Regions from separate parts of the Aeromicrobium sp. PFPM2_SD2 genome, predicted to be linked through region 1. Evidence: predicted binding sites of a transcription regulator. Region 1 holds the regulator's gene; the other holds the start of a gene.

What was found. Region 1 encodes LexA, which represses DNA repair genes until DNA is damaged. Its sites were predicted from a motif close to TCGAACANNTGTTCGA; they were not measured.
Positions count from the first base shown of each region.
Region 2: AC2W7G_RS01825 (HNH endonuclease signature motif containing protein) is a predicted target of LexA. The motif match lies at 13,007-13,022, and genes of this name have one in related genera.

Region 1 covers NZ_JBNFNZ010000002.1:18,747-34,455, reverse strand. Annotated here, with positions in the region: gene AC2W7G_RS00650 (DNA cytosine methyltransferase) at 1-623, opposite strand, end outside; gene AC2W7G_RS00645 (vitamin B12-dependent ribonucleotide reductase) at 732-3,611, opposite strand; gene nrdR (transcriptional regulator NrdR) at 3,681-4,190, opposite strand; gene AC2W7G_RS00635 (EAL domain-containing protein) at 4,218-7,715, shown strand; gene AC2W7G_RS00630 (Dps family protein) at 7,757-8,320, shown strand; gene AC2W7G_RS00625 (sugar ABC transporter permease) at 8,407-9,633, opposite strand; gene AC2W7G_RS00620 (ATP-binding cassette domain-containing protein) at 9,630-10,424, opposite strand; partial or broken gene AC2W7G_RS00615 (sugar ABC transporter substrate-binding protein) at 10,510-11,549, opposite strand; gene AC2W7G_RS00610 (MarR family transcriptional regulator) at 11,821-12,042, shown strand; gene AC2W7G_RS00605 (ROK family protein) at 12,039-12,995, shown strand; gene AC2W7G_RS00600 (LysM peptidoglycan-binding domain-containing protein) at 12,983-13,327, opposite strand; gene lexA (transcriptional repressor LexA) at 13,640-14,350, shown strand; gene galE (UDP-glucose 4-epimerase GalE) at 14,353-15,309, opposite strand; partial or broken gene AC2W7G_RS00585 (ATP-dependent DNA helicase) at 15,323-15,709, opposite strand, start outside.
Region 2 covers NZ_JBNFNZ010000011.1:2,713-18,421, forward strand. Annotated here, with positions in the region: gene AC2W7G_RS01745 (helix-turn-helix transcriptional regulator) at 1-464, opposite strand, end outside; gene AC2W7G_RS01750 (FKBP-type peptidyl-prolyl cis-trans isomerase) at 477-1,394, opposite strand; gene pafA (Pup--protein ligase) at 1,486-2,847, opposite strand; gene AC2W7G_RS01760 (hypothetical protein) at 2,890-3,132, opposite strand; gene AC2W7G_RS01765 (glycosyltransferase family 2 protein) at 3,129-3,683, opposite strand; partial or broken gene AC2W7G_RS01770 (glycosyltransferase family 2 protein) at 3,793-4,575, opposite strand; gene prcA (proteasome subunit alpha) at 4,536-5,381, opposite strand; gene prcB (proteasome subunit beta) at 5,407-6,222, opposite strand; gene AC2W7G_RS01785 (ubiquitin-like protein Pup) at 6,223-6,417, opposite strand; gene AC2W7G_RS01790 (VOC family protein) at 6,510-6,917, shown strand; gene AC2W7G_RS01795 (hypothetical protein) at 6,922-7,221, opposite strand; gene dop (depupylase/deamidase Dop) at 7,267-8,769, opposite strand; gene AC2W7G_RS01805 (TIGR01777 family oxidoreductase) at 8,789-9,712, opposite strand; gene AC2W7G_RS01810 (TetR/AcrR family transcriptional regulator) at 9,709-10,392, opposite strand; gene AC2W7G_RS01815 (GNAT family N-acetyltransferase) at 10,461-10,883, opposite strand; gene arc (proteasome ATPase) at 10,934-12,658, opposite strand; gene AC2W7G_RS01825 (HNH endonuclease signature motif containing protein) at 13,037-14,347, shown strand; gene AC2W7G_RS01830 (dihydrofolate reductase family protein) at 14,376-14,918, shown strand; gene AC2W7G_RS01835 (hypothetical protein) at 14,948-15,100, opposite strand; partial or broken gene AC2W7G_RS01840 (tRNA (adenine-N1)-methyltransferase) at 15,243-15,709, opposite strand, start outside.

The DNA.
Region 1 (15,709 bases):
TGGCGCAGGTCCCAGGCCTGCGGGTCCCAGTCGCCCACCGGCTTGTTGGTGACGACGGGCTCGACCTCGTCCATGGCCGTCTCGTCGCCGACGTAGGTCGCGGCGATGAACACACGCTCACGGACCTGCGGGCGCCCTCCGAGCAGCTCCGGCAGCAGGTGCGGCGAGAAGACGGCCGGCGTCGACGAGACCTGGTAGCCGAGCTCGCGCAGGCTGCGGATGATCACGTCCCACTCGTGCTTGTGCCGAGGGCCCGCGATGTTCCGGACGTTCTCGAGCAGCACCAGCGACGGTCGGTGCTCCTCGAGGATCTTGCAGATGTTGTAGAACAACGTGCCGCGCGCCTCGTCCATGCCTCGCTGCATGCCCGACTTGGAGAACGGCTGGCACGGGAAGCCCGCGGCCAGCACGTCGTGCGCCGGGACCTTCACGACGGGATCGGTCTCGGGGATGATGTCCCCCGCGACCGGCATCTCCCAGTTGTGCTGGTAGATCTTCGCGGCGGCCTCGTCGATCTCGGAGGCGTAGACGCACTCGCCACCAAGGGCGGACAGCGCGTAGTGGAACCCGCCGATGCCGGCGAAGAGGTCGACGAAGGTGAAGGTGGGCGACTTCGAGCTCATGTTCGAATCCTAGACGTCGACGCTGACAGGGACGGGCTGGTGCGGGGCGTGTCCGTGGACGAGCCCCGGCCCCGTCGGGGCCGGGGCTCGTCCACCTGACGCCTCAGGTCAGCTGCAGCCGCTGGTCGAGCCGCAGCCCTCGCAGACGTGGCACGAGCCGGCCGGACGCATCTTGGTGCCGCAGGTCATGCACAGCGGGCTGTCGACCGCCGCACCGGTGATGACCTCGAGCAGCTCCGCGGACGTGTGGGCCTGGGCCGGAGCGGCCTTGGCCGTCTCGGCGACGACCTCGGCGGGCGTCTCGGGAGCTTCGGCCTTCTCCTCGACCCGGGCGCCCTTCTCGGTCGGCGCGGACTCGACGAGCTCGGCGGCCGTCGTGCCGTTGCTGACCGGCTGGTGCGAGCCGGTGTCCAGGTAGCGCTGACGCTCCGCGGCCGAGTGGATGCCCAGGGCCGAACGGGTGTCGAAGTCCAGGTAGTCCAGCGCCAGGCGGCGGAAGACGTAGTCCATGATCGACTGCGCCATGCGCACGTCCGAGTCGTCGGTCAGGCCGGCGGGCTCGAACTTGAGGTTCGTGAACTTCTGGACGTAGGTCTCCAGCGGCACGCCGTACTGCAGGCCGATCGAGACCGCGATCGAGAAGGCGTCCATCACGCCGGCCAGGGTCGAGCCCTGCTTGCCCAGCTTGAGGAACAGCTCGCCGAGCTCGCCGTTCTCGTGCGCGCCCGAGGTCATGTAGCCCTCGGCGCCACCGACGCTGAAGCTCGTCGTGATCGACGCGCGCGACTTGGGCAGGCGACGACGGATCGGCTTCTCGACGACGACCGTCTTGACCTCGGTCTTCTCGGCGGGCGCCTCGGCCTTCTTGGCCTTGGCGTCGCTCAGCGGCTGGCCGACCTTGCAGTTGTCGCGGTAGACCGCGAGCGCCTTGAGGCCGAGCTTCCAGCCCTGGAAGTAGACGTCGGCGATCTCCTCGACCGTCGAGGTCTCGGGCATGTTGACCGTCTTGGAGATGGCGCCCGACAGGAACGGCTGGGTCGCGGCCATCATGCGGACGTGGCCCATGGGCTTGATCGCGCGCTCGCCGACGGCGCAGTCGAAGACCTCGTAGTGCTCGGTCTTGAGGCCGGGGGCGTCGATGACGTGGCCGTGCTCGGAGATGTACTCGACGATCGCCTCGATCGTCTCGTTCGTGTAGCCGAGCTTCTTCAGCGCCGCCGGGACGGTCTGGTTGACGACCTGCATGGAGCCGCCGCCGACCAGCTTCTTGAACTTGACCAGCGAGAAGTCCGGCTCGATGCCGGTCGTGTCGCAGTCCATCATGAAGCCGATGGTGCCGGTCGGCGCGAGCACCGACGCCTGGCTGTTGCGCCAGCCGGCCTTCTCACCGATCTTCAGGTTCTCGGCCCACTGCTTGGTGGCCTCGCGGTGCACGGCGATGTCCATCGCGTGCATCGTGCGGACGTCGTCGTTGGCCGCGAGGTGCTTGCGCATGACGCGGGTGTGGCCGTCCTTGTTCTGCGCGTAGCCGTCGTACGGGCCGACGACGCCGGCCAGCTCGGCCGAGCGGCGGTAGGACGTGCCGGTCATCAGCGACGTGATCGACGCGGCCAGCGCGCGGCCGCCGTCGGAGTCGTACGCCAGGCCCGAGGCCATGAGCAGCGCGCCCAGGTTCGCGTAGCCGATGCCCAGCTGGCGGAAGGCCTTGGTGGTCTCGCCGATCGCCTCGGTCGGGAAGTCGGCGAAGCAGATGGAGATGTCCATCGCGGTGATGATCAGCTCGACGCTCTTGACGAAGCGCTCGACCGCGAAGCTGCCGTCGTCCTCGAGGAACTTGAGCAGGTTGAGGCTGGCCAGGTTGCAGCTGGAGTTGTCCAGGTGCATGTACTCCGAGCACGGGTTGGACGCGGTGATGCGGCCGGCCTCGGGCGTGGTGTGCCAGTCGTTGATGGTCGAGTCGTACTGGATGCCGGGGTCGGCGCAGGCCCAGGCGGCCTTGGCGATCTTGCCCCACAGGTCGCGGGCGTCGATGCTCTCGATGACCTCGCCGGTGGTGCGGGCGCGCAGGCCGAAGTCGGTGCCCTCCTCGACCGCGCGCATGAACTCGTCGTTGACGCGGACCGAGTTGTTGGCGTTCTGGTACTGGACCGAGGTGATGTCCGAACCACCGAGGTCCATGTCGAAGCCGGCGTCGCGCAGGACGCGGATCTTCTCCTCCTCGCGCTCCTTGGTCTCGACGAACTCCTCGATGTCGGGGTGGTCGACGTCCAGGACGACCATCTTGGCCGCACGACGCGTGGCGCCGCCGGACTTGATGGTGCCGGCCGACGCGTCCGCACCGCGCATGAACGAGACCGGGCCGGAGGCGGTGCCGCCCGAGGAGCGCAGCAGCTCCTTGGACGAGCGGATGCGCGAGAGGTTGAGGCCGGCACCGGAGCCGCCCTTGAAGATCAGGCCCTCCTCGCGGTACCAGTTCAGGATCGAGTCCATCGAGTCGTCGACGGCGAGGATGAAGCAGGCGCTGACCTGCTGCGGGCTCGAGGTGCCCACGTTGAACCACACCGGGCTGTTGAAGCTGAACACCTGGTGGAGCAGCATGTGCGTCAGCTCGTGCTCGAAGACCTCGGCGTCCTCGTCGGAGGCGAAGTAGCCGTGGTCCTTGCCGGCCTTGACGTAGGTCAGCACGACGCGGTCGAGCAGCTGCTTGAGGCTGGACTCGCGCTCGGGCGAGCCGACGGCGCCGCGGAAGTACTTGGTGGTGACGATCGTGGAGGCGTTGAGGCTCCAGAAGTCGGGGAACTCCACGCCACGCTGCTCGAAGACGTTCTCGCCGGTCTTCCAGTTGGTCTGGACGACGTCGCGACGCTCCCACGTGACGGCGTCGTACGGGTGCACGCCCTCGGTGGTGTAGACGCGCTCGATGGTCAGGCCCTTGGCCTTCCCCTTGGCGCGGCGGGGGCCGGTCTGGCCGCTGACGGTCTCCGTCATGGAGTGCTCCTCGTGTGCTGCGGTGCGGTGGGTGGGGGTGGTACTAGGTGGTCAGGTGGCCCGACAGGTTCAACAACCTGCGGGGCCGGGAGATTTCGCGTTCGACCCGGCGGTCTCGGCGAGCTCGCCGTCGGCCGAGGCGGCCATGAGGCTGGCGATCTCGGCCGCGAAGTCGTCCGCGGAGTCGAAGGCCTTGTAGACGCTGGCGAAGCGCAGGTACGCGACCTCGTCGAGCGCCTTGAGCGGCTCGAGGACGGCCAGGCCGACCTCGTGGGCGGGCACCTCGGCGCAGCCGGACGCCCGCAGGGTCTGCTCGACCTGCTGGCCGAGCCGGGCCAGGTCGTCGGCCGAGACCGGACGTCCCTTGCAGGCCTTCGCGACGCCCGCGACGGCCTTCTCGCGCACGAACGGCTCGGTCGCGCCCGAGCGCTTCACGACCATGAGCTGCATCTGCTCGATGGTGGTGAAGCGCTTCTCGCACGCCGCGCAGGTGCGGCGACGCCGGATGGACGCGCCCTCGTCGGCGATGCGGCTGTCGAGCACCTTGGTGTCGCTGTGCTGGCAGAACGGGCAGTGCACGAGCGGGCTCCTTCGGTGTCGTCGTCGATGTGGACGAAGCTGTGCGTCCCGCTGTGGAACACGGCGCTTCCTGTGGGTGGATCGACCACTTCTGTGGAACTAGATGTGGAGAACTACACCCGTGTAACTACTAGATGTAGGGGAACCGTACGCCTTCGTCCCGGCCCGTGCAAGCACCTTCGCAGGACCCACCGACATCGGTCGCCGGCCGGTCCGCGACACGCCCGGAACGGCGGGCCGCAGGCGTCCCGGTGGTGCCCCACGCCACACCCGGTTCCGCCCGAACGCCGCGAACGCCCGCGCGGACGGACCGGGTCGCTTAACCTGTGCGCATGTCCTGGGGAGGGGGGATCCGATGACCGGACCGCGCGAGCGCCTGCCCGAGCACGAGCGCGCCCCCTTCACGTCCCTCGTGCTCGACCGGGACGGCCGGATCGTGCGCGTGGGGTCCACGTTCACCGACACCACCGAGGTGCCGGCGCCGTACGTCGTCGGGCGCCACCTGGCCGACTTCGTGGCCGGCGAGCGCGACCTGGAGCAGCTGCGCCAGATCCTCGCCTCCCCCGAGCGGTTCGGCTACGCCCGGCTCACCATGCGCCGACCCCACGACGGCGCGCTCCAGCACGTCGTCATGGCCTGGACGCCCGGCGTGGACGACGAGCGCCAGGTCGTGCTGGCCGACGAGACCGAGTCGCTGAGCCGCTACTTCGCGCTCCAGCAGTTCGCCGAGCGCGTGCAGGTGCTGGCCGCCAACTCCTCGGACGTCATGTGGCTCATGGACGACGCCGGGCGCATCACGTTCGCCACGTCCGCCCTCGTCGCGCGGTTCGGCTGGGACGTCGAGCGGGTCCGTGGCCGCCCCGCCACCGACTTCATCCACCCCGACGACGTGGACGCCGCCCTCGCCGCCTTCGCCGCGGTCCGCGACGGGCGCCGCCAGCTGGTCTACGAGACGCGCCTGCTGCGCGCCGACGGCACCCCGGTCTGGACCCGCTCCACGCTCACCGACCTGCGCCACGAGCCGTCGGTCGGCGGCATCATGGGCAGCGCGGTCGACATCGGCGACAAGAAGCACCAGGAGGAGCTGCGCGCCGAGGAGGAGGCGCAGTACCGGGCCCGGTTCGAGCAGAGCCTGCTCCCCCAGGCCGTGACCGACCCGTCCTTCCGCTACCTCGACGTCAACCAGGCCTACTGCACCCTGCTCGGGCGCCCGCGCGAGGAGATCGTCGGACGCACGCCGGACGACTTCCTGCACGAGTCCGACCCGGGCACCGGCGGCGTCGAGCTGGACGCGTACGTGCCCGTCGGACGCACGGAGAAGCGCGTCTTCCGCGTGCTGGGCCACGCCGACGGGTCGGCCGTGCCGGTGCTGGTCAGCGGCACGGCGCTGCGCTCGACGTCCGGCGAGCTGCTCGGGTACGCGTCGGTGCTGGAGGACCAGCGCGCCCTGCACGCCAGCGAGCGCCGCCGGGAGGAGCTGCAAGGGCTGTTCGAGACGCTCGCCGAGCGCGGCGACCAGCTCATCGCCATCGTGACGCCCGACCTCGACATCCTCTACACCTCGCCCAACGCGCCGCGGCTGGACCACTACCAGCTCGGCGGGCGGATCGCCGACGTCGCTCAGTTCGCCCACCCCGACGACGCCGGGCTGGTGCGCGACGCCTGGCGCCGCATCACGACCACCGAGTCCACCTTGACGTTCCGCTTCCGTGCGGTGCGCGACGACGGCGAGGTCGTCTGGCTCGAGCAGACGTCCACGAACCTCACCGACACGCCCATCGGCGGCATCGTCTCGACCATGCGCGACGTCACCGACGAGATGGAGGCGCAGGAGGCCCTGGAGCGCAGCGAGGCGCGACACCGGATGATCGCCGACCTCGCCGACGAGGGCATCTGGGTCATCGCGCACGACGGCCGCACCCTCTACGCCAACGCGCGGCTCGCCTCGCTGGTCGGCTTCTCGCTGGAGCAGCTGTACGCCGCGCCGGTGTGGGACTACATGGACGCCGAGACCGCGCGCATGACGCTCCCGCGGCTCACCGAGCGCGAGGCCCGCGGGTCCGAGCGCTACGAGGTCGCCTACCGCCACCCGGACGGACGCTTGCGCCGGCTGCGCATCGCGGCCAGCCCCATGCGGTCGGCCGACGGCGCCGCCGAGGGCTCGTTGGCGATGGTCTCCGACATCACCGAGACCCGGCGCATCGAGGCCGAGCTCTGGCATGCCGCCCAGCACGACGCGCTGACCGGGCTGCCGAACCGATCCCTGCTCATGGACCGCATCGAGGACGCGCTCGAGCGGCGCCAGGAGGGGGTCGCCGTGCTGTTCGTCGACCTCGACCTGTTCAAGGACGTCAACGACGCCCGCGGGCACGGCGTCGGCGACGAGGTGCTGGTGGCGGTCGCGCACCGGCTGGCGTCTATCGCCGGCGTCCACGACACGGTCGCCCGCTTCGGCGGCGACGAGTTCGTCTCCTGCTGCAGGACACCGACGAGACGGGCGCACGAGCCGTCGCCACCCGCGCCCTGGAGGCCCTGCAGGAGCCGTACGTGGTCGACGACGCGCACATCACCATCGGCGGCTCGATCGGCATCGCGCTCTCGCCGGCCGGCTCGGCCGAGGACCTGCTGCGCTACGCCGACACCGCGATGTACGCGGCCAAGACCGCCGGACGCGGACGTCTGCGGGTCTTCGACGCCGCGCTCGAGCACCACAGCCGCGAGCGCTACGTGCTCGGGGCGGACCTGCGCGCCGCGCTCGCCGCCGACGAGATCGAGATGGCCTACCAGCCGGTCGTCGACCTGGCCGACGGACGCGTCGTGGGCGTCGAGGCGCTCTCGCGCTGGAACCACCCCGAGCACGGACCCGTGCCGGCGCAGCGGTTCATCGACCTGGCCGAGTCCCTGGGCCTGGCCCCGCACCTGGACCGCCGGGCGCTGGAGCGCTCGTTCGCCGACGTGGCGCGCATGCGGGCCGAGGGCGTGCTGCCCCCGGACGCGTACGTCGCGGTCAACCTCTCCGGACGCAGCCTGGCCGACGAGACGCTCGACGCGTACGTCATCGAGCGCGCCGCCCACCACGGCCTGGACCCGCGCCAGGTCGTGCTGGAGCTCACCGAGAGCGCGATCATGGCCGACCCCGAGGTCGCCATCGCGCTGCTCAACCGGCTGCGCACCCAGCACTTCCAGCTGGCCGTGGACGACTTCGGCACCGGCTACAGCTCGCTGGCCTACCTGCGCGACCTGCCGGTGACGATGCTCAAGATCGACCGCGGGTTCGTGGCCGGCGTGACCGACGACCAGCACTCGCTGGCGATCGTCGCCTCGGTGCTGCAGCTGGCCCGCACCCTGGACCTGGCGCTGGTGGCCGAGGGCGTCGAGACCGAGGCCCACGCGGCCGTCCTGCGCGAGCACGGCTGCCGGCTGGGCCAGGGGTGGCTGTGGAGCAAGGCGGTCTCGCCCGAGCAGGCGGCGCGCGAGCGGACGTTCGTCCGGCGCCACGACGTGGGCCCCGTCACCGGCTCCTGACTCGGGTTGCGACGCCCGAGGCCCTGGCTAGGTTGAGGGACATGGCTACCGACACTCCCCAGTACACCGTCCCGGGTCTGACCACGGCCGAGGGCCAGAAGGTCGCCGGCATCCTCCAGGACCGTCTCAACGCGCTGAACGACCTGCAGCTGACCCTCAAGCACGTCCACTGGAACGTCGTGGGTCCGCACTTCATCGCCGTGCACGAGATGATCGACCCCCACGTCGACGAGGTCCGCGCGATGGTCGACGAGACCGCCGAGCGCATCGCCACGCTGGGCGTCGCCCCCCAGGGCACGCCGAGCGCCATCGTCGCGGGCCGCACGTGGGACGACTACTCGATCGGCCGCGGCACCACGAACGAGCACCTGGGCGCGCTCGACGAGGTCTACCAGGGCCTCATCGCCGACCACCGCAAGGCGCAGGAGGCGGTCTCGGACATCGACCCGATGACCGAGGACCTCATCATCGCCCAGGCCCGCCAGCTGGAGCTGTTCCACTGGTTCGTCCGCGCCCACCTCGAGAACGCCGGCGGTCAGCTCTCGACCGCCGAGGCCGACGGCGAGATCACCGCGGCCGTCGCGGCCAGCGAGGCCGCCGACTGACGGTCACCCTCCCCCGCACGCAGCACGGCGCGGTCGCCCCCTCCCTCGGGTCGCGACCGCCGCCGTGGTCTGTGTGGCGGGAGCGGCTAGCCGCGTCCGCTGCTGCGACGCGCCCGGCGCGACAGCGAGTCGATGGTGACCGCGAGCAGCAGCACCGCACCGGTGACCATGTAGCGCACCTCGGCGTCCACGCCGACGAGGTTCAGGCCGCTGGTGATCGACTGCAGCACGAGCATGCCGAACAGCGCCGCGTACATCGAGCCACGACCGCCGAAGAGGCTGACGCCGCCGATGACCGCCGCGGCGATCGCCATGAGGTTGGTGTCGCCGCCGCCGCTGGACTGGGCCACCGACTGCAGACGGGCCGCGGCCAGCACGCCGCCGAACGTCGCGAAGAACGACGTCAGCGCGAACACCGACACGTAGATCCAGTTGACCCGGATGCCCGAGCGGCGCGAGGCCTCCTCGTTGCCGCCGACGGCGAAGACGTGACGACCCCAGCGGGTCTTGCGGATCACCTGGTCCATCAGGACGATCACCAGGATCCACAGCAGCGGCATCCAGCCGATGCCGCGGTCGACGTTCAGGTACGACGCGGCGAAGGCCAGGCCGGCGACGATGAGGGCGGCGCGGATGGCGACGCTGAGCACCGAGGGAGCGGACAGGTTCGCCGCGCGGCGCTTGCTGATGGTGCGGAACCGGCCGAGGAAGTACGCCACGCCGGCCAGGACGGCCAGGACGTACGACGCCAGCGGCGACAGGAACTTGAAGTTCGCGAACTCGATCAGCCAGGAGTCGCTGGGCAGGTTCACCGTGCCGTTGGAGCCCAGGACGACCAGCTGCAGGCCCAGGAAGGCCAGCAGGCCGGCCAGGGTGATGACGAAGCTCGGGACACCGAAGCGGGTGAACAGCAGGCCGTACAGCACGCCGATCGCCAGGCCGGCGGCCAGCGCGACGGCGATCGCCGGCACCAGCGCCCACCCGTGGTAGACCATCAGCACGGCCATGATCGAGCCGCCCAGGCCGCTGACCGAGCCGACCGACAGGTCGATCTCGCCGAGCAGCAGCACGAGGATGACGCCGACCGAGATCATGCCGGTCGCCGCGGACGAGAGCAGCAGCTCGACCAGGTTGCGCGAGGACAGGAAGCGCTCGTTCTGGGCGTAGAAGACGATCCAGATGATGATGAGGCCCACGATGACCGGGACCATGCCCAGGTCACCGGACTTCATCCGGCGGACGAAGCCGGACAGCAGAGCCTTGGGCGAGGAGTCCTCGACGAGGCGCTCGTCGGTCTTGTCGGCGAAGCTCATGCCTCGGCTCCCTTCGGGGTCGTGGTGCGGCGGGCGCGCAGCGACACCGCGTTGTCGGACGCGCCGGTGATCGCGGCGACGAGCTTGTCGGTCGAGACGTCGTCGATGTGGAACTCCGCACCGTTGCGGCCCAGACGCAGGACGTAGATGCGGTCGGCCACGGCCTGGACGTCGGCCATGTTGTGGGTGATGAGCACGACGCCGAGGCCGTTCTCGCGCAGGCGCTCGACCAGGTTGAGCACCTCGGCGGTCTGGGCGACGCCCAGCGCGGCGGTCGGCTCGTCGAGCATGACGACCTTGGGGTTGCCCACCAGGCTGCGCGCGATGGCGACGGTCTGGCGCTGGCCGCCGGACAGCGACGCGATCGGGATGCGCACCGAGGGGATCTTGGCCGAGAGCTGGCGCAGCAGGGCCCAGCTGTTCTTCTCCATCTCGACCTCGTCGAGGGTGCCGCCGGAGGCGAGCTCCTGACCGAGGTAGAGGTTGGCGACGACGTCGAGGTTGTCGGCCAGCGCGAGGTCCTGGAACACGGTCGCGATGCCGAGCTCCTGGGCCGCCTTCGGGCCGGGGATGTTCACCGTCCTGCCGTCGAAGACGATCTCGCCCTCGTCGGGCTGGTAGACGCCGGACATGATCTTGACGAGCGTCGACTTGCCGGCGCCGTTGTCGCCGACCAGGGCGACGACCTCGCCGGGTCGGACGTCGAAGTCGACGTCCGCGAGCGCCTGCACGGCGCCGAACCGCTTGCCGATGCCCTTGAGGGACAGCACCGGGGCTGGGGTGGTGGTCATGACAGAGACCTTCTGTGTGAGGGAGGGAGGGTGGTGCATGGCTCGAGGGGGCAGCCCGGGTCGGGCTGCCCCCTCGAGACGGGACTCAGCTCAGGCCGGCCCCGGAGCACGCGCTCGCGTACTCGCCGGTGCAGATGTCGTCGACGCTGTAGAACTTGTCGGCGACGACCGTGTCCTTGATGTTCTCCTTGGTGACCTTGATCGGGTCGAGGATGTAGGACGGGACGCCACGGAAGTCCGTGGTGTCGGTGACCTCGTCACCGTTGGCGACGGCCACGGCCAGCTCGGCGGCCTTCTCGGCCTCCACCTTGATCGGCTTGTAGACGGTCATGTACTGCTGACCGGCCACGATGCGCTGGATGGCGGCGAGCTCGGCGTCCTGGCCGACGATCGGCGGCATCTTGGTGACGCCGTCGGCACGCAGGGCGGCGAAGACGCCACCGGCCTGGCCGTCGTTGGCGGCGTAGACGCCGGCCAGCGAGGCCGCGTCGATCTTGCTCAGCTGGGTGCTGGTGAACTCCTGGGCGTTCTCCGGGCTCCAGTCGGGGTTGTCGTATCGGCGACGACCTCGAGGCCGGACTTGTCGATGACGCTGTGCGCGCCCTTCTTGAAGTCGGCGGCGTTCGGGTCGGTCGGCGAGCCGTTGAGCATCAGGATGTCGCCCTTGTCGCCGGTGGCCTCGACGATGGCCTCACCCTGCAGCTCGCCCACGCGCTCGTTGTTGAACGAGACGTAGTAGTCGGCGTTGGTGATGAAGCGGTCGTAGGAGATGACCGGGACGTCGGACGACTGCGCCGACTTCACGATGCCCTCGGCGGCCTTGCCGTCGACCGGGTCGAGCACGAGCACCGAGGCGCCGGCGGTGAGCGCCGACTGGGCCTGGTCCTGCTGCTTCGACGCGTCCTGGTCGGCGTTGAGGTAGTTGACCTTGCAGTCGTCGCACAGCTCCTTGACCTTCGCCTCGAACAGCGGCTTGTCGAAGGCCTCGTAGCGGGTCGTCTTGGTCTCGGGCAGGAGCAGGGCGATGGTCTTGCCGCCCTCGCCACCGCCGCCCGATCCCTCGTCACTGTCGTTGGCGCCACACGCGGCGAGCGCCGCGAGGGAGGTGCCAGCAGCCACAGCCATCACGGCTGCGCGGGTGAGTCGGTTCACGCGTTCCTCCAGGTTGTGGACGGCGGGGGCCGTCGCGGATTTCCTTCACTCGCGCAGGGCGAGACACGAGCAGTGTCATACGTCACAACGTTGTCGTCAAGTAACGAAGACAAATCCAGACAGTAACGGCACGGCGACCACTTTTGTCTTCGGACCTTGACGACAACTGGTGGGATACCTCACAGTGACGCACATGTCGTCCCCGGGCACTGCCTCCTCCCTGCGCGCTGCGAACGAGACCCGTGTGGTCCGGGCGCTGCGTCAGCACCAGGAGCTGAGCCAGGCCGACATCGCGCGCGACACCGGGCTGGCCCCGGCGACCGTGTCCAGCATCGTGAAGGACCTCGTCGCGGCCGGCCTGCTGACCACCACCGGGGGGGCCGGGCGCCGCGGCGCCACGGTCGCGATCTCCCGCGCGCCGGGCTCGTCGGCGGCATCGACTTCGGCCACTCCCACGTTCAGGTGAGCCTCGGTGACCTGGGCGGACGCGTGCTCGTCACGGCGCAGGAGTCGCTCGACAACGACCACGACCACGAGGACGGCCTGGCCCTGGCCCACCGCATGCTCGACCGGCTGCGGGAGGCCGAGCCGGACTCGGGCACGTTGCACGCCGTGGGGATCGGGCTGCCCGCTCCCCTGGGCGCCGACGGCGTCATCGACTCCGGCTCGATCCTGCCCGGGTGGGTCGGCGTGCACGCCGCCATGGCCGGCGAGAAGGAGCTCGGCGTCCCGACCCGCGCGGACAACGACGCCAACCTGGGCGCCCTGGCCGAGCACGCGGTCGGCGCCGGACGTGGCACCTCGTCGATGGCCTACCTGAAGCTGTCGTCGGGCGTCGGCTGCGGGCTCGTGCTGGACGGCCGGGTCTACCGCGGCGGCATCGGCACGGCCGGCGAGCTCGGCCACATGACCATGGACGAGACCGGCCCGCTGTGCCGGTGCGGCAGCCGCGGGTGCCTCGAGGCCTACGTCGGCGGATCGGCCCTGACCTCGCAGTTCGCGCCGATCCGGGCCGAGCTGACGGTGCGCGAGTTCGTCGCCCTGGCCAACGCCGGCGACACGGGCGCGCAGCGCCTGATCGAGGACGCCGGGCGCTACCTCGGACGCGCGGCGGCCGCGTTGGCCAACGTGCTGGGACCCGAGCTGCTGGTGATCGGCGGCGACCTGTCGGACGCCGGCGCCCCCTCATCGACGGGGTCCGCGACGGGCTGCGTCGCCACGCCCTGGCCCCCGTCGCGGCCCAGGTACGCGTCGAGCGGGCCGCCCTGGGCGCCCGCTCGTCGTCGATCGGCAGCGTGCTCTATGCGCTGGAGGGCCTCTCTCTCACCACCGGGACCGCACGCACGGCCTGACACGGACGGGGCACCGGACCGTCTTCCCAGCCGGCCGGCACCCCGTCCGCGACGTCACTCGGAGTAGACCGGCACGGCCAGCTTGTGACCGATCTGCAGGCCGGCCGCCGAGTCCAGCGCGTTCAGCTTCATGATCTGGTCGACCGTCTCGCGCTGGTCGCCCTCGGGGTTCGCCGCGCCGGCGATCTGCCACAGCGTCTGGCCCGGTTTCACCGTCACCTCGGTCGTCTCGATCGCGACCCCCTGGTCAGAGGTCGCGGCCGTGGTCGAGCCCAGCGCGATCGCGAGGGCGAACATCGCGGCCAGCGCGGCGACGAACAGGACCAGCTTGCCGCGGGTCGTCAGGCGGACCGGGGCCTGCGTGCGGGCGACCGGGGCGTGGAAGGAGATGGTGGTCATGCGTGCCTCCGAGGGGGAAGTGAGACGGTTCGGTTGACTGAGGTGCGTTCGACCGGACGCCCATGCGTACGGGATGTCATTCGGGTGCGAACAGGCGTTCGATCGAACACGTGTTTGACAATACAGACCCCCACCGACAAGCACCACCCCGAATCGAACATCTTTTCGAACTTTCTCCACGGTGACGTCGATCACGGGGCGGAAAACCCCGTCGTTCCAGGAAAGCGCTGCCTCCTGCGGGCGCGCGACACGCCCTCGGACCCGTCGAACATATGTTTGATCTGGCCCCGCCGGACGCGCTACCGTCCTCCCATGAGCGATGACACCGAGGTGCGCGAGCTTCCCGACGGCCCTGCGGACGAGCACGGACTCACCCCGCGCCAGCGGCGTGTGCTGGAGTTCCTGCGCGAGCAGATCAGCGACCGGGGCTACCCGCCGAGCATGCGCGAGATCGGTGCCGCGGTCGGCCTGGTCAGCACCTCCTCGGTGTCCCACCAGCTCAAGTCGCTCGAGCGCCTCGGCTACATCCGCCGCGACCCCAACCGGCCGCGCGCGCTCGAGGTCTTCGCGCCGGGCGGCGCCGTCCGCCCCGCCGTCGCCCAGGCCGACGAGGTCGTCGACGAGACCGGGTCGCGCGACGAGCGTCCCGACGCCACCTACGTGCCCATGGTCGGCAAGATCGCGGCGGGCGGCCCGATCCTGGCCGAGGAGCGGGTCGAGGACGTCTTCCCGCTGCCCAAGTCACTGGTCGGCGACGGCACGCTCTTCCTGCTCGAGGTGCAGGGCGACTCGATGATCGACGCGGCGATCTGCAGCGGCGACTACGTCGTGGTGCGCCAGCAGCCCGTCGCCGAGAACGGCGAGATCGTGGCCGCCATGCTCGACGGCGAGGCGACGGTCAAGACGTTCCAGCGCAAGGACGGCAAGGTCTGGCTGCTGCCGCACAACCCGGACTACTCCCCCATCGACGGCACCCACGCCACGATCCTGGGCAAGGTCACCGCCGTCCTGCGCCGCGTCTGAGCTCAGGCGCGCGCGGCCTGCCAGGCCGAGGCCACCATGTCCTCGATCGAGTGGCGCATCTTCCAGCCCAGGTCGCGCGCGGCGAGCTCGCCGGAGGCCACGATGCGGGCGGGGTCGCCGGGGCGACGCGGAGCGATCTCGGGGTCGACGTCCGTGCCGGTCACCGCGGCGAACGCGTCCATGATCTGCCGCACCGACACGCCGTCGCCGCTGCCCAGGTTGTAGACCGGCTCGAGCGGCTCCCCGTCGACCAGCCGGCGCGCGGCCACGACGTGGGCCTCGGCCAGGTCGGCGACGTGCACGTAGTCGCGCTCGCAGGTGCCGTCGGCGGTCGGGTAGTCGACGCCGTTGATGCGCGGACGACGGCCCTCGCGCAGCGCGTCCACCACCACCGGGAAGAGGTTGTGCGGGCTGGTGTCGAACAGGTCCGGCGTCGCGGAGCCGACCACGTTGAAGTACCGCAGCGACGTGTGGGTCAGGTCGCTGACCCGCGCCACGTCGCGCAGCAGCCACTCCCCGATGAGCTTGGACTCGCCGTACGGCGACTCGGGCAGCGTCGGCGTCTGCTCGGTCACCACGTCGACGTCGGGCGTGCCGTAGACGGCGGCGCTGGAGGAGAACACGATCCGCGCCACCCCGGCCTCGGCCATCGCCGCCAGGAGGCTCGCGGTGCCCTGCACGTTCTGCTCGTAGGTGTGCAACGGACGCTCGACCGAGACGCCGGCGTACTTGAACGCCGCCAGGTGCACGACGCCCTGCACGTCGTGCTCGCGCAGCACGCGGGTCATCGTCGCGGTGTCGAGCACGGACGCGTCGACGAGCGGCACCGACTCCGGCACGAATCCGCGGTGCCCGCTGGAGAGGTCGTCCACGACGACCACGTCCAGGCCCGCCTGACCGAAGGCCCGCACCACGTGCGCGCCGATGTATCCCGCTCCGCCGGTCACCAGGAAGGTCATGGCGCCAGCCTAGTCAGGCGGTGGCAGCCTGCCGGGCGGAGGCGTCGAGGCGGCGCAGCGACTCGCGGACGACCTGCGGGTCGGTGGTGCGCCACATCGGCGGGAGGGACGCGGCCAGGAAGCCGCCGTAGCGTGCCGTGGCGATGCGCGGGTCGAGGATCGCCACGACCCCGCGGTCGGTCGAGCGGCGCACCAGGCGGCCGGCGCCCTGGGCGAGCAGCAGCCCGGCGTGGGTCGCGGCGACGGACATGAACCCGTTGCCGCCGCGCTTCTCGACGAGCCGCTGCCGCGCGCTCATGAGCGGGTCGTCCGGTCGCGGGAACGGGATGCGGTCGATGAGGACGAGCTGCAGCGTGTCGCCGGGCAGGTCGACGCCCTGCCACAGGCTCAGCGTGCCGAA
Region 2 (15,709 bases), on a different contig from region 1:
GTCGAGGCGTCCCAGACGGCGTCGAACGACGGCTCGTTGGCCGAGAGGCGGGGCTCGACCATCGACAGCACCCGGTCGTCGACGTCGATGCCGGCGGCCTTGAGCTTGACCAGCGCCTGGCCCGACTCCCCCGCCAGCCCGGCGTGCTCCCATACGCGTCCGGCCAGGCCCACCACGGCGGCCTCCTCGGGCGTCAGGTCGATGTCACCGAGCTCGTAGTCGCCGCGGCTGATGCGGTAGCCGACCTCGTCCTCGAACAACGGGTCGTACGACCCGGTCTCGATGACGATGCCGATCTCGCGCAGCTCGTCCTTGTCGCGCTCGAACATGCGGTCGAAGGCCTCGCCGGACTGGTCGCGGTAGCCCTCGACCACCTGACGGATCCGGTCCTTCGTGAGGTACTGCCGTGAGACGAGGAGCGCGATGACCAGGTTCATCAACCGCTCGGTCTTGCGCGCCACCATGACCGCAGGATGTCAGTCGGCGTCGAGCACGTCCACTGCGAACTGCAGCGTGTCGCCCGGCTTGATGGCGCCCTGGCCCTGGTCGCCGTACGCGGTGTCGGCCGGGCACACGAGCAGCACGCGGCTGCCGACGGTCTGGCCGATCAGCTGGTCCCAGCACGGGATGAGCTGGCCGGTGCCGATGGTGCTGGTGAACGGCGTGCCCTTGGACCACGACTCGTCGAAGATCTCGCCGCTCGGGTACACCTGGCCGGTGTAGTGGATCGTGATCGTCTGCTTGGCCTCGACCTTGGGGCCGTCGCCCTCGATCGCGACGTAGGCGGCCTGCTTGGTGACCTTCTTGGGCGTCTTCTTGGTCGCCTTGAAGCCCTTCGGGTGGCCGTCGGCGTCGAGCTGGACGGCCGGCACCGTGGCCGGCACCTTCTGCGCGGTGCCGCTGGCCTCGGTGGGCAGCTTCTGCAGCACGTCGAAGACGAACACCATCGAGTCGTCCTTCTTCAGGTCGAGCTGGGCGTTGTCCTGGCCGAAGCCGTCCTTGGGCGGGATGCCGACGAGCACGCGGCTGCCGACCTTCTGGCCGGTGAGGCCCTTGACGAAGCCGCTGAGGATCGAGCCCTCCTTCAGCGTGGCGACCAGCCGCTGGTCGGCCTTCCAGGAGTTGTCGACCTCCTTGGCCGTGCGCCCGTTGTAGGCGACGTAGCTGAGCTTGACGACGTCGCCGTCCTTGAGCTCGTCGCCGTCGCCCTCCTCGATGACCTTCGTGGAGGTCGTGTCGACCTCGAAGCCCTTCTCGACCTCGAGCTTCGGCTCCTTGCCGGCCGCGCCGCTGACCTTGACGTCGGACAGCGCCTCGGAGCCGGAGTCGTCACCACCGCCGCAGCCGGACAGGACGAGCATCGACCCGAGAGCCAGGGCGAGAAGACGGCGCACGAAGTACCTCCAGAGGACGGGAAACCTCCCCCACCCTAGCGACGAAGCCCAAGAGGACGCTGACAGCCGGCTGTGTGTCGCCGGCAGCCCCTCACATGCCGTCGATGAGCTTCTGGACGCGCTCGTCGTGGGCCCGGAACGGGTCCTTGCACAGCACCGTGCGCTGGGCCTGGTCGTTGAGCTTGAGGTGCACCCAGTCGACGGTGAAGTCGCGCCGACGCTCCTGCGCGCGCTTGATGAACTCCCCGCGCAGCCGGGCGCGCGTGGTCTGCGGCGGCACGCTCTTGGCGGTGAAGACGTCCAGGTCGCGGGTGACCCGGGCGACCGAGCCGCGCCGCTCGAGCAGGTGGAACAGGCCCCGGTCGCGGCGGATGTCGTGGTAGGCCAGGTCGAGCTGGGCGACGCGGGCGTCGGACCAGGCCAGCCCGTGGGTGCTGCGGTAGTGCTCGAGCAGGCGCAGCTTGATCACCCAGTCGATCTCGCGCTCGACGAGCGACAGGTCCTCGGACTCGACCGCCTTGAGCGTGCGCTCCCACAGGTCCAGGGCCCGCAGCAGGGTCGGGGACGAGACGCCGGTGCGGTCGACGAAGTCGGCGGCCTTGGCGAAGTACTCGGCCTGGATCTCCAGCGCGGACAGCTCGCGTCCGTTCGCGAGCTGCACCTTGCGGCGTCCGGTCAGGTCGTGGGCGATCTCGCGGATGGCCCGGATCGGGTTCTCCAGCGTCATGTCGCGCATGGGGACGCCGGCCTCGATCATCCGCAGCACCAGGTCGGTCGAGGCGACCTTGAGCATGGTGGTCGTCTCGCTCATGTTCGAGTCGCCGACGATCACGTGCAGGCGGCGGTACCGCTCGGCGTCCGCGTGCGGCTCGTCGCGGGTGTTGATGATCGGGCGCGACCGCGTGGTGGCGCTCGAGACGCCCTCCCAGATGTGCTCGGCCCGCTGGCTGACCGAGTAGATCGTGCCGCGCGGCGTCTGCTGCACCTTGCCGGCGCCGACGATGATCTGCCGGGTCACGAGGAACGGGATGAGGACGTCGGCCAGGCGGCTGAACTCGCCCTGCCGGCCGACGAGGTAGTTCTCGTGGCAGCCGTAGGAGTTGCCGGCCGAGTCGGTGTTGTTCTTGAACAGGTAGATGTCGCCCTCGACGCCGTCCTCGGCGAGCCGGTTCTGCGCGTCGAGCATCAGGCCCTCGAGGATCCGCTCCCCCGCGCGGTCGTGCGTGACCAGGTCGACGATGTCGTCGCACTCGGGGGTGGCGTACTCGGGGTGGCTGCCGACGTCCAGGTACAGCCGGGCGCCGTTCTTGAGGAAGACGTTGCTGCTGCGGCCCCACGAGACGACGCGCCGGAACAGGTAGCGCGCGACCTCGTCGGGCGACAGACGGCGCTGACCCTTGAACGAGCAGGTGACCCCGTACTCGTTCTCGATCCCGAAGATCCGCCGGTCCATGTCAAGAACCCTAGTCCGCGTCCCAGGTCGCGCCAGGTGATCTCAGCGGTGGGACGTCGGCGCCGCGTCCGGGTCGGCCCGGTCCTCGGGGTGGATGCTGCGCGACTCGGCCCGCCGGGCCCGCGAGCCCACCCAGTCCGAGGGGTAGACCTTGGGCAGCGTCTTGGCGACGGCCAGGACCACGTACATGACGGTGTTGATGGCGACGAACGCCGCGAGGACCGCGAACCACCCGGTGTGCACGGTGGCCTCGGGCAGCAGGACGCCCTGCGACAGCGGGCTCACGCGACGACCTCCAGCGCGCGGTCGGACGGTGCGTCCGGCTCGTGCCGGACGTGGTTCCAGGTCGCCGTGCGGCCCAGCGAGATGTCGACGACGCCCTTGACGTAGACGACGTTCAGGAAGCTCGCGTAGACCAGCTCGGGCAGCAGGGTGAGCGCGAGCAGCCGGGCGCGCCAGCCGCCGTGCCAGACGGTGACCACCCGCTCGAGCGTGAAGACCGCGCCCAGGCCGATCCAGAACGGGAACCAGATCCACGTGTCGAGCGACACGAGCATGAGGGCGATGAGCACGAGGTAGGCGGTCAGCGCCACGACGCCGTAGCCGATGCCGAGCTGCTGGCACCAGTACCGGAAGGTCTGCGGGGTGACGCCGTAGGCGCCCAGGTTCTCCAGGGCGCCGCGCTGCCAGCGCAGGCGCTGGCGCCACAGGTCCGACCAGGTCGGCATGATCTCGGTGACGACGGTGCACTGCGCCGGCGAGATCATGAGGCCGCCCAGCGACTTGAGCGCGATGGTGATCTCGTTGTCCTCGGTCAGGGCGGCGGTGTCGTACACGTCGCCGGGGCGGCCGGGCAGCGTCCGGCCCCGGCTGGCGGCGATGGTGCGCAGGCCGGGCCCGGAAGATCGACGCCGTGCCGGTCAGGACGAGCACCCGTCCGCGACGGCGGTCCATCTCGCGGGAGTAGCGGATGTACTCGTTGCGCTGGAACTGGCCGATCAGTCCCCCGCCCTCGTCGCCGTGGAACAGCCCGCCGACGGCCATGAGCGCGCGGTCGTCGGTGAACCGCCGCACGGCCGCCTCCAGGAAGCCGTCGTCCAGCACCGTGTCGGCGTCCATGACCATGACCGTGTCGTTGTCGCCCAGGCCGGGGACGAGGTCGCGCAGCGCCTGGTTCAGCGCGCCGGCCTTCTTGTCGGCGTTGTCGACCGACTCGCGCACCTCGGCGCCGTGGGCCCGAGCGATCTCGACGGTGGCGTCGGAGCAGTTGTCGGCCACCACGACGACGCGGTCGGGCCGGCGCGACTGGGCGAGCAGGGAGTCGATGGTCTGCCCGATGGACGCGGCCTCGTCGTGCGCCGGGATCAGCACGGTGACGGTGACGGGACCGTCGAAGCGTCCGCGGGTCTCGGCCATGACGACCTTCGGCGCCAGCGGCAGGGCGCCCGGGTCGTCCGATCGGCGGGCCCGGTCGGCGATGCGCTTCTCCAGCAGGGCCACGCCGGCCGCGGCGAGCACGGCGACGACGACGGCGGCCACGAGCTCGCGGGTGGACGGCGCCGCGGTGTCGTAGAGCACGTGCCAGGCGCCCAGGACGACGCCCGTGGTGGGCTCGTCCCAGTCGCGCGGCCCCCCGGCCGCCACGAGCAGCCACAGCAGGCCGCCGGCCAGCGCGGCCATGCCCACGATCACGAGCCCCACGGCTCGCTGGAGAACCCCTGCACCCATCGTCCACGTCCCCGAGATACGCCTGCCGGGCCCGAACCGGCCCAGCGGGAGAACGATCGGCGTGGAGCAGCGATTCCTGAGCCGGACGTGACGCCCGACTCAGCCGGGCTCAGCCCTGGAGCGCGGCGGCCACCTGCGCGTCGAGCAGGCGCTTGAACTTGCGCGGCTGCGTGCGCGTGCGGTCGAGCACGGCCACCTCCAGCGACTCGGCGGTCACGGAGCGGGCCGGGGGTGCTGTCGGCGCCGAGCGCGGCGGCGGCGAGCCGGAGGGCCGCGGCCAGGTCGAGCCCGGCGGTGTAGTGCTCCCCCAGGTGCGCCTCGACCAGCTCGTTCTGGCCGCCCATGACGCCATAGCCCTGGACGTCGGCCACCGAGCCGTCGTAGGTCAGGCGGTAGACCTGGTCGTCCTCGGGCGCGTGCCCGACCTCGGCGACGAACAGCTCCACCTCGTAGGGCTTCTCCGCGCCGGAGGAGAAGATCGTGCCGAGCGTCTGGGCGTACGCGTTGGCCAGGCTGCGCCCGGTCACGTCGCGCCGGTCGTAGGAGTAGCCGCGGACGTCGGCCAGGCGGATGCCGGCGATGCGCAGGTTCTCGAACTCGTTGTAGCGGCCGACGGCGGCGAAGCCGATGTGGTCGTAGATCTCGCTGATCTTGTGCAGCGCCTTGGACGGGTTCTCGGCGACCAGCAGGATGCCGTCGGCGTACTGCACGACGACGACGCTGCGGCCGCGCGAGATGCCCTTGCGGGCGAAGTCCGCCCGGTCCTTCATGAGCTGCTCGGGCGAGACGTAGAACGGTGCGGTCATGGGAGGTCTCCTCGTCGGGCGGCCGTCAGGTCAGCGGGGCGTGCGGGCCGTCCGGCGCGCTCATGCGCGCCGCGATGACCTGGTCGGCGACGGCCGCGGTCTGCGACTCGTCCCACGCCCGGTAGCCGTCGGCGGTGATGACCGAGACGAGCGGGAAGATGCGCCGCGCGAGGTCCGGGCCGCCGGTGGCGGTGTCGTCGTCGGCGGCGTCGTACAGCGCCTGGACGACGGCCATGACGGCGTCGGCCTCGCTCATGCCGGGGCGGTACAGCTTCTTCAGCGAGCCACGAGCGAACGTCGAGCCCGAGCCGACCGAGTGGAAGGTGCGCTCCTCGTTCTTGTTGCCCGTGACGTCGAAGGCGAAGATGCGGCCGATGCCGGCGTCGAGGTCGTAGCCGGCGAACAGCGGCACGACGGCCAGGCCCTGCATGGCCATGCCGAGGTTGCCGCGGATGAGCGCGGCCAGGCGGTTGGCCTTGCCGTCGGTCGACAGCGTCGCGCCCTCGATCTTCTCGTAGTGCTCGAGCTCGACCTGGAACAGCCGGGTCATCTCCACCGCGATGCCCGCGGTGCCGGCGATGCCGACGCACGAGTACTCGTCGGTCGGGAAGACCTTCTGGATGTCGCGCTGGGCGATGACGTTGCCCATCGTGGCCCGGCGGTCGCCGGCCATGACGACGCCGCCCTCGAAGGTGGCGGCCACGATCGTCGTGCCGTGGGTGACGCCCTCGAGCTCGGTCACGCCGTTGAAGCGGGCAGCCGGCAGCATGTCGGGTGCCCGGGAGGCGAGGAAGTCTGCGAACGAAGAGCTGCCGACGGCGCGGTACTCCTCCGGCAGCATCTACTCGCCACCCTTCTGGACGAAGCTGCGGACGAACTCCTCGGCGTTCTCCTCCAGCACGTCGTCGATCTCGTCGAGGATCGCGTCCACGTCGTCGTCGAGCTTCTCGCGGCGCTCGGCGTCGACCTCGGGGACGTCGGACTGGACGTCGTCCTCGGTGCTCCTGCGGGTGCTCCTGTGCTGCTGCTCGGCCATGTCGCCACCCTAGTACGCACGGGGAGGCGCGCTCGGTGGATCGCGTGCCGGTGTCGGCGTGCCGTGCGACGCTCGCAGCGGAGGTGGTCCCCATGACCCAGAACGCCCGCGCGTCCCTGCGCCAGGTCGTGCTCGACACGACCGACACCAGCGCCCTCGCCGAGTTCTACCGCGAGCTGCTCGGCTACGAGTACCGCGACGGCGACAGCACGCCCGACCCCGACGACGGCTGGCTGACCCTGGTGCCCCCGGACGGTGGCGTCCGCGTCTGCTTCCAGCAGGTGCCGAGCCTGACGGAGTCGACGTGGCCGCAGGACGGCGTGCCCCAACAGCTGCACCTGGACCTCACGGTGCCCGACCTGGACTCGATGCGCGCCGAGCACGAGCGCATCCTCGGCCTCGGTGCGCGGCTGCTGCGCGACGAGTCCGACGACCCGGAGGAGGCGCTGTACGTCTACGCCGACCCGGCCGGGCACCCGTTCTGCCTGTTCGTGGCCTAGTCGATCACCAGGAGCCCGGCGCTGCCCCGGACGCGAAGCCGAGACCAAGCATGAGGGCGCCCACGAGCAGGGACCAGCCGAGGTGGTCACGGTGCCACAGCCAGCCCGTCACCATCGCCGGGACGATGCCGAAGGTGGCGTCGCTGACGGTGATCGACCCGTCGCCGACGAACATCGCTCCCATCAGGGCCGCCAGCACGTAGAACACCCAGCCGCTGGCCCAGTCGACCTCGCTGAGGTCTTCGGACGCCTGGCGGAGCCAGGCGCGGCGGGGCGACGTGGTGGTCTCGGAGTGCTCGGTCACGCGGCCGACCCTAGCGGCGCCACGCCGGCCCCGGAGCCGTTTCGCTCAGCGACCGGTGAGGGCGCGGAACAGCTCGGCGGCGGTGTCGCAGTCGTCCAGCAGCTGCCCCACGTGCTCGCGCGTGCCGCGCAGGGGCTCCATGGTCGGCACCCGCTGAAGCGAGTCGTGGCCGGGCAGGTCGAAGACGACCGAGTCCCACGACGCGGCGGCGATGTCGCGCGAGTACTTGGCCAGGCACCGTCCGCGGAAGTACGCGCGGGTGTCCTCCGGCGGGTCCTGGACGGCGGCGCGCACCTGCTCGTCGGTGAACAGCCGCTGCATCCGGCCGGTGCGGACGAGCTGGTGGTACAGCCCCTTCTCGGGCCGCAGGTCGTGGTACTGCAGGTCGACCAGGTGCAGCTTCGCGTGGTCCCAGTCCAGGCCGTCGCGCTCGCGGTAGCGCTCGAGCAGCGACAGCTTCGCCACCCAGTCCAGCTCGCTGCGGCACTCCATCGGGTCGCGCTCGAGCCGGGTCAGCACGTCGTCCCAGCGGCGCAGCACGTCGTCGGTCATGTCGTCGCCGCCCTCGGCCGCGACGAACTTCTGCGCCTGCTCCAGGAAGTAGCGCTGCAGCTGCAGGGCGGTGACGGTGCCGCCGTCCTCCAGCGGCACGGCCACGCGCAGCGTCGGGTCGTACGAGATCGCGTGCAGCGCGGTGACCGGCCGGGCCAGGATCGGGACGTCGGCCAGGAAGCCGGCCTCGATCATGGCCAGGACGAGCGACGTGGTGCCGTGCTTGAGGTAGATCGCGGTCTCGGACAGGTTCGCGTCGCCGATGATGACGTGCAGGCGGCGGTACTTGCGGGCGTCGGCGTGCGGCTCGTCGCGGGTGTTGATGATCGGCCGCTTGAGCGTCGTCTCCAGCCCGACGTTGACCTCGAAGTAGTCGGCGCGCTGGCTGAGCTGGAACCCGCTCTCGGTGCCGTCCTGCTTGCGGCCGACGCGACCGGCCCCGGTGACCACCTGGCGCGAGACGAAGAACGGCGTCAGCTGGGCCACGATGCGGTCGAACGGCACCTGACGGTCCATGAGGTAGTTCTCGTGCGAGCCGTACGAGGCGCCCTTGTTGTCGACGTTGTTCTTGTACAGCAGCAGCGGCGCCTGCCCGGGGATGCGACCGGCCAGCTCGGCCCCCCGGCCCATGACGAGCTCGCCGGCCTTCTCCCACAGGGCCACGTCGAGCGGGTTCGTGCACTCGGGGCTGGAGTACTCGGGGTGCGCGTGGTCGACGTACAGGCGCGCGCCGTTGGTGAGGATGATGTTGGCCAGGCCGAGGTCCTCGTCGGTGAGCTGCGTCGGGTCGGCGGCGTCGCGCGAGAGGTCGAACCCACGCGCGTCGCGCAGCGGGCTCTCCTCCTCGAAGTCCCAGCGGGCCCGGCGGGTCAGGCCGTGCGCGGCGGCGTAGGAGTTGACCAGGTGCGTCGACACGACCATCGGGTTGGCGCGCGGCTGTCCCTGCACGGCGATGCCGTACTCCACCTCGCTGCCCTGCACCCGTCGGACGCTCATGTGCCCACCCTAGGCGCGACTACCCCAGCTGCACGGGCAGAAGACCCCGTGGCGACCGGTCGACCACGTCGGCCAGGGCGCCGTCGAGCGTGGGGTGCGCGAAGACGTACCCGCTCTCGCGCAGCACCCGCGGGTCCACCCAGCGGCTCTTGAGCACGAGCTCGGGCTCGGTGCGGATGACCCGGGCGCCGAGCTCGAGCAGCCACGCCGGGGTGGGCACGCCGTGGCGGCGTCCGACCGCCCGCCGCACCGCGGCCATGAGCGCTGCGTTGGTGACGTGGTCCTCCGTGGCGACGTTCACCGGGCCGCTGATCCCAGGGTGCGCGACCAGGTGCTCGATCGCGCCGGCGACGTCGTCGACGTGCGCCCAGCTGAACACCTGGCCGCCGTCGCCCATCCGGCCGCCGAGGCCCACCCGCGCCAGGTCGATGAGCGGGTTCACCGCTCCCCCGCCCGGGCCCAGGACGATCGACATCCGCAGCGCGACCTTGCGGACGGGCGCGGGCGAGTCGAGCAGGGCGCGCTCCCAGGCCTGCGCCACCGACACCGAGAAGCCGGAGCCGATCTCGCCGTCGACCTCGTCCTGGGGGCGGTCCCGCGCGTCGCGGTAGATGGTGCCGGTGCTCGCGTTGACCCACAGCTCCGGCGGCGCGGCGCACCGGGCCAGGGCCCGCCCGAGGGCGGCGGTGGTCTGGACCCGCGAGGAGAAGATCTCGTCCGCGGTGCGCTTCGTGTAGCGGCAGCTCACCGACCGCCCGGCGAGGTTGACGAGCAGGTCGGCACCCTCGAGCACGTCGACGAGCCGGTCCGGGTCGTCCCAGCCGGCGTCGGCCGTCGGGCCGCGGCCGACGGTGCGCACCTGGGCACCGGCTCGCTGGTGGAAGTCGGCCAGGTGACGACCGACGAAGCCGGAGGCTCCGGCCAGGACGACGGTGCGGTTCATCGCTTCTCCTCGGAGGGACGGCCGGACTCGTCGAGCCCGGTGGCCAGGGTGACGACGTCGTCCACGAGCCCGCGGGCGACGGGCAGGCGCGAGAGGGACAGGGCACGGCCCACGACCGGTGCGAGCCCGTCGACGAGGCGCCGGGTCCGGGCCTGGTCGGGCGACCCGTCGCTGACCCAGTGGAGCGTCACTCCCAGGTAGGCCAGCCACAGCAGGTGGGGCAGCCGTCCGGCCAGGCGGGCCGGCACGCGGGTGCCGGAGGTCTGCACGACGTGACGCATGAGGTCCACCGCCATCTCGCGCGGCCCGGCCGACTCGGCCGAGAACGGGCTGGCGGACGACGACGAGGGCAGCGCCACGCGGACGAACGCCTGGCCGAAAGCGTGGTACGGAGCCATGACGTCGAGTCCGGTGTGCAGCGTGGTGCGCAGGTTGTCGGCCAGGGGTGCGCCGGCGACCAGCCTCGGCAGCGTCGCGTCGCGGTGCTCGACCTGCACGACGCGGTAGAGCTCCTGGACGAGCTCGTCCTTGCCCGCGAAGTAGTGGTACGCGTTGCCGAGCGAGACGCCGGCCTCCCGCGCGATGGCGCGCATCGTGGTGCCGTCGAAGCCCTGCTCGCGGAACAGCCGCAGCGCCGTCGTCACCAGCAGCTCGCGGGTCTCCGCTCCCGTGCGCGCCATGCGGACCTCCTCGGTTGAACGTGTTCAACTTGAGGGTACGACAGACGGTTGAACGTGTTCAACCGAGGTCAGCCCCGGGGCAGGAGCTTGCCGAGCGGGACGCTCGTGGGCGACTCCGCGTAGTAGCCGAACGGCGGGACGTCCTCGTACCCGCTGGCCCGGTACAGCGCGATCGCCTCGGGCTGGCGCTGTCCGGTCTCGAGCACGAGTCGACGGACGCCGGCCTCGGCGGCGGTGCGCTCGACCTCGGCCAGGACGAGCCGCGACAGGCCGCGCCGGCGGAAGCGCGTGCGGACGAACATGCGCTTGATCTCGGCGTCGCCGGGCTCGGGTCCGCCGCGGCGCCACCCGCCCATGGCGGCGGCCTCCCCGTCGACCTCGGCCACGACGAAGTGCCCGTTCGGCGCTACGAACTCGTCGGCCGCGATGGGTGCGGTGTCGCCGTCGCCGCCGTACAGCACGGCGTACTCGGCCTGGACCTCCTGCGTCATGGCCACGACCTCGGGGTCGTCGTAGGCGCCGACGCGCAGCGTGATCGTGCTCAGAGGTACTGCCCCGTGTTCGCGACGGTGTCGATCGAGCGTCCGGGCTCGTTGCCGCCCTTGCCCGAGATGAGCGTGCGGATGAAGACGATCCGCTCGCCCTTCTTGCCCGAGATGCGGGCCCAGTCGTCCGGGTTCGTGGTGTTCGGCAGGTCCTCGTTCTCCTTGAACTCGTCGACGCACGCCTGCAGCAGGTGCTGCACGCGCAGGCCCTTGGCGCCGTGGTCGAGCAGGTCCTTGATCGCCATCTTCTTCGCCCGGTCGACGATGTTCTGGATCATCGCGCCGGAGTTGAAGTCCTTGAAGTACATGACCTCCTTGTCGCCGTTGGCGTAGGTCACCTCCAGGAACTGGTTCTCCTCGGTCTCGGCGTACATGTGCTCGACCACGCGCTGGATCATCCCGTTGACGCACGCCTCGCGGTCGCCGCCCCACTCGGCCAGGTCGTCGGCGTGCAGGGGCAGCGACGTGCGCAGGTACTTGCTGAAGATGTCGCGCGCGGACTCGGCGTCGGGACGCTCGATCTTGATCTTCACGTCCAGGCGTCCGGGCCGCAGGATCGCCGGGTCGATCATGTCCTCGCGGTTGGACGCGCCGATGACCAGGACGTTCTCCAGGCCCTCGACGCCGTCGATCTCGCTCAGCAGCTGCGGCACGATCGTGTTCTCCACGTCCGAGCTGACGCCCGAGCCGCGGGTGCGGAACAGCGAGTCCATCTCGTCGAAGAAGACGATGACCGGCGTGCCCTCGCTGGCCTTCTCGCGAGCGCGCTGGAAGACCAGACGGATGTGCCGCTCGGTCTCGCCCACGTACTTGTTGAGCAGCTCGGGGCCCTTGATGTTGAGGAAGTAGGAGCGACCCTCCTCCCCCGTGCGCTCGGAGACCTTCTTGGCCAGCGACGCGGCGACGGCCTTGGCGATCATCGTCTTGCCGCAGCCGGGCGGCCCGTAGAGCAGGACGCCCTTCGGCGGCTTGAGCTCGTGCTCGATGAAGACGTCCGGGTGCAGGTAGGGCAGCTCCACGGCGTCCTTGATCGAGTCGATCTGCCCGCGCAGGCCACCGATCGACTCGTAGTCGACGTCGGGCACCTCCTCGAGCACGAGCTCCTCGACCTCGCTCTTGGGGATGCGCTCGTAGACGTAGCCCGAGCGGCCGTCCAGGAGCAGCGAGTCGCCGGCGCGCAGCTTGGTGTCGCGCAGCGAGTCGGCCAGCCGGACGATGCGCTCCTCGTCGGCGTTGCCGAGGACGAGGGCGCGGTCGCCGTCGGCGAGCAGCTCCTTGAGCATGACGACGTCGCCGGTCTGCTCGAACTCCAGGGCGGCGACCACGTTCATCGCCTCGTTGAGGATGACCTCCTGGCCCTTGCGCAGGCCCTCGCGGTCGACGTTCGGGCTGACGTTCACGCGGAGCTTGCGCCCGCCGGTGAACACGTCGACCGTCTCGTCGTCGTTGCCCTGCAGGAAGGTGCCGAACCCGGTCGGCGGCTGCGCCAGCCGGTCGACCTCCTCCTTGAGCGTGACGATCTGGTCGCGCGCCTCGCGCAGGGTGGCGCCGAGGCGCTCGTTCTGGGCGGCCGTCGTGGCCAGGCGCTGCTCCAGCTCGCGCAGGCGCGAGTCGGTGCCGCTGTCGCGCGAGACACGGTGACGCAGGTGCTCGACCTCAGCGCGGAGCTGGGCCGCCTCCTGCTCGAGGGCGTGGACGGATGGCTGCTGCTGGTCGCTCATCGTGCACCTCCTGGGCTCTTGTCCCGACCCTACAAGGATCGAGCCAGCAAGCGCGTTGCACGGACGTTGCGGTCCGGTGTCGCGGCGCGCGGGTCGCGTGGGGGTGGTGGAGGGGCGGGTTCCGCGCGTTGTCGACGGTGGTTCCCGCTCGTTGGGCTCGTCGGAAGGAGCCTTGGGTGCGTGGTCGGCAGAGGGGCTGATGACGACGGGGTGGGGGTGGGTCGCGGCTCGGTTCGTCGGCTCACCCGCGGCCGCTTCTTGGGCTGGTCGGAACCGGTCCGTCCAGTCCGAGAAAGCGCTGAATTCCTGGGGATTCCGGGTGGTTCTTGTCGGACCCCCGAGGTAGGATAGAACAAATGTTCGACACGGGGGTCTCGGATGCTGATCGACCAGCTGGAGCGGTTGCGCGGGGAACTGCGCGAGCTCGAGGCGTGGTCGCTCTCGGACGCGGAGCTGCGGACTGTAACGGTCGAGATCCAGCGGACGATCGCGAGTCTCACCGAGACCGCGGCCCGGATGGCCGGGGCCGCTGAGGACCGGGCGCTTCCGCGTGAGGACGGCAACGCCACCACGGTGGCCTGGCTGGCGCATCAGACCGGGATCGCCCGCCGTGAGGCATCGCGGCTCGTGAAGCTGTCGCGTCTCGACGCGACCCGGGGTCTGGCGACGCGGGAGGCTTGGGCGTCCGGTGAGGTGTCGACCGAGCAGGCGAGCATCATCCTGACCGCCCTCGATCGGCTTCCGGAGTGGTTCGTGGCCGAGCAGCACGACGACGCCGAGGCCACGTTGCTCGGCCACGCCAAGGAGTTCGCCGCCGACGACCTGCGGCGTCTCGCGAATCGGATCGTCGAGGTCGTCGACCCGTTGGCCGCCGACGAAGTGATCGGGGAACAGCTCGAACGGCAGGAGAAGCAGGCGTGGGACGAGACGCACGTGACGTTCACGCCCCGCGGCGACGGGCTGACCTGGGTGCGCGGCGCTCTTCCGGACGTCCAGGCCGACATGCTGCGCACCGTCCTCGAAGGACTCTCGGCACCGCGCCGGATCGATGCCCTGTTCCGGGACGTGGACGGCGATCACTCCGACACCGAGATCGGCCGGCTCGACCACCCGAGGCGCATGGGCCAGGCGTTCTGCGAGCTCATCGAGCACCTGCCGCAGGACGCGTTCCCGCAGGCCGGCGGACTGGCCGCCACCGTGACGGTGAACCTCGACTACGACGACCTCACCGACCGCATCTCCCGTGCCACGCTGAGCACCGGCTGCGACCTCAGCGCCAGCCAGGCACGCAGGCTCGCGTGCAACGCGAACATCCTGCCGATGGTCCTGAACGGCGACACCCAGCTCCTCGACCTCGGCCGTGCCGACCGGTTGCACGACCGGAACCAGCGCATCGCCTTGGCCAAGCGCGACGGCGGCTGCTCCTGGAAGGGATGCGACCGACCACCGGCCTGGTGCGAGGCCCACCACCTCAGACCATGGAGCGAGGGCGGCGAGACATCCGTCGACAACGGGGCACTGTTCTGCTTCGCCCACCACCATCTCCTGCACGACAGCGACTGGACGGCAAGGCTGGCCGAGGACGGCGTCGTCGAGGTGATCCCACCACCCAGGATCGACCCGCAACAGCGACCCCTGCGCCACGTGCGCCACGTCAAGCTCCGACCGCGGGTCCTCGAGCCGGTCTGACGCACCTCGCGCGGTCTACCGTCCTGCCATGGGACGCTTGCTCTACTCGATCAACGTCACCCTCGACGGCTGCGTCGACCATCGGTCCGCGCTGGCGGACGAGGCGCTGCACCGGCACGCCATGGAGGGACTCGCACGAGCCGACGCCCTCCTCCTCGGCCGCGTCACCTACCAGATGATGGAGGAGGCGTGGCGGCCTCCGGCGTCCGACGCGATGCCCGAGTGGACCCAGCCGTTCGCCCGGGTCATGGACGCGGCACGCAAGTACGTCGTCTCCAGCACGCTCGAGAGCGTGGACTGGAGCTCCGAGCTCGTGCGCGGTGACCTCGCCACCGCGGTGCGGGCCCTCAAGGACGACGTCGACGAGCTCCGCACCGGCGGCGTGACGCTGCCGACGGCGCTGGCGCAGCTGGGCCTGATCGACGAGTACGAGCTGGTCGTCCACCCGCGCGTGTACGGGACCGGGCCCCGCCTCCTGGACGGACTGTCCGAGCCGCTCGACCTCGAGCTCGTCGGCACCGAGGACGTGGGCTCCGGCGTCGTCGCCCGCCGCTACGCGCCCCGCCGCTAGGCGAACCGCGTCACCGCGTCACCGCCGGCTCAGACGCCCTCGGGGCGCGGGCCCTTGTAGTCGGGTCCGTAGGCCCCGGGAGCCGGACGCCGGGTCTTGCCGAGCGTGCGCTCCCCCGGCGCCATGCGCCGGGTCGTGACGAGGTACGCCGTGTGCGCGCCGGCGCCGTGGGCCGGACGCACCGCCAGGCCCTCCAGGTGCCAGTCGCGGGTGAGCGTCTCGAACGCATGCGGCTCGGTGAACCCGCCGTGCGCGCGGACGTCTCGACGAACAGCGACATCTGCGTGGTCGTCGCGACGTAGGCGCAGACGATGCCGCCCGGCGTCAGCCGGTCGCGACCAGGTCGACGCACGTCCACGGGTCGACCATGTCGAGGATGAACCGGTCGACGTCGGTGTCGGTGCACGCCTCGCGCAGGTCGCCGACGGTCAGGTTCCACGCCGGGTGCTCGCCCAGCAGCTGGTGGACGTTCTTGCGGGCGGTCTCGGCGAACTCCTCGCGGATCTCGTACGACGACAGCCGTCCCTGCGGGCCGATGGCGCGCAGCAGGTACGAGCTGAGGCTGCCTGAGCCGGCACCGGCCTCGACGACGTGGGCGCCGGGGAAGATGTCGGCCTGGACGAGGATCTGGGCCGCGTCCTTGGGGTAGATGATCGCCGCGCCGCGCGGCATCGAGACCACGTACTCGCTCAGCAGCGGGCGGAAGACCTGGTACTCGCCGTCGAGCGAGGAGCGGACGATGATGCCCTCGGGCCGGCCGATCAGGTCGTCGTGCTTGATCTGGCCCTTCT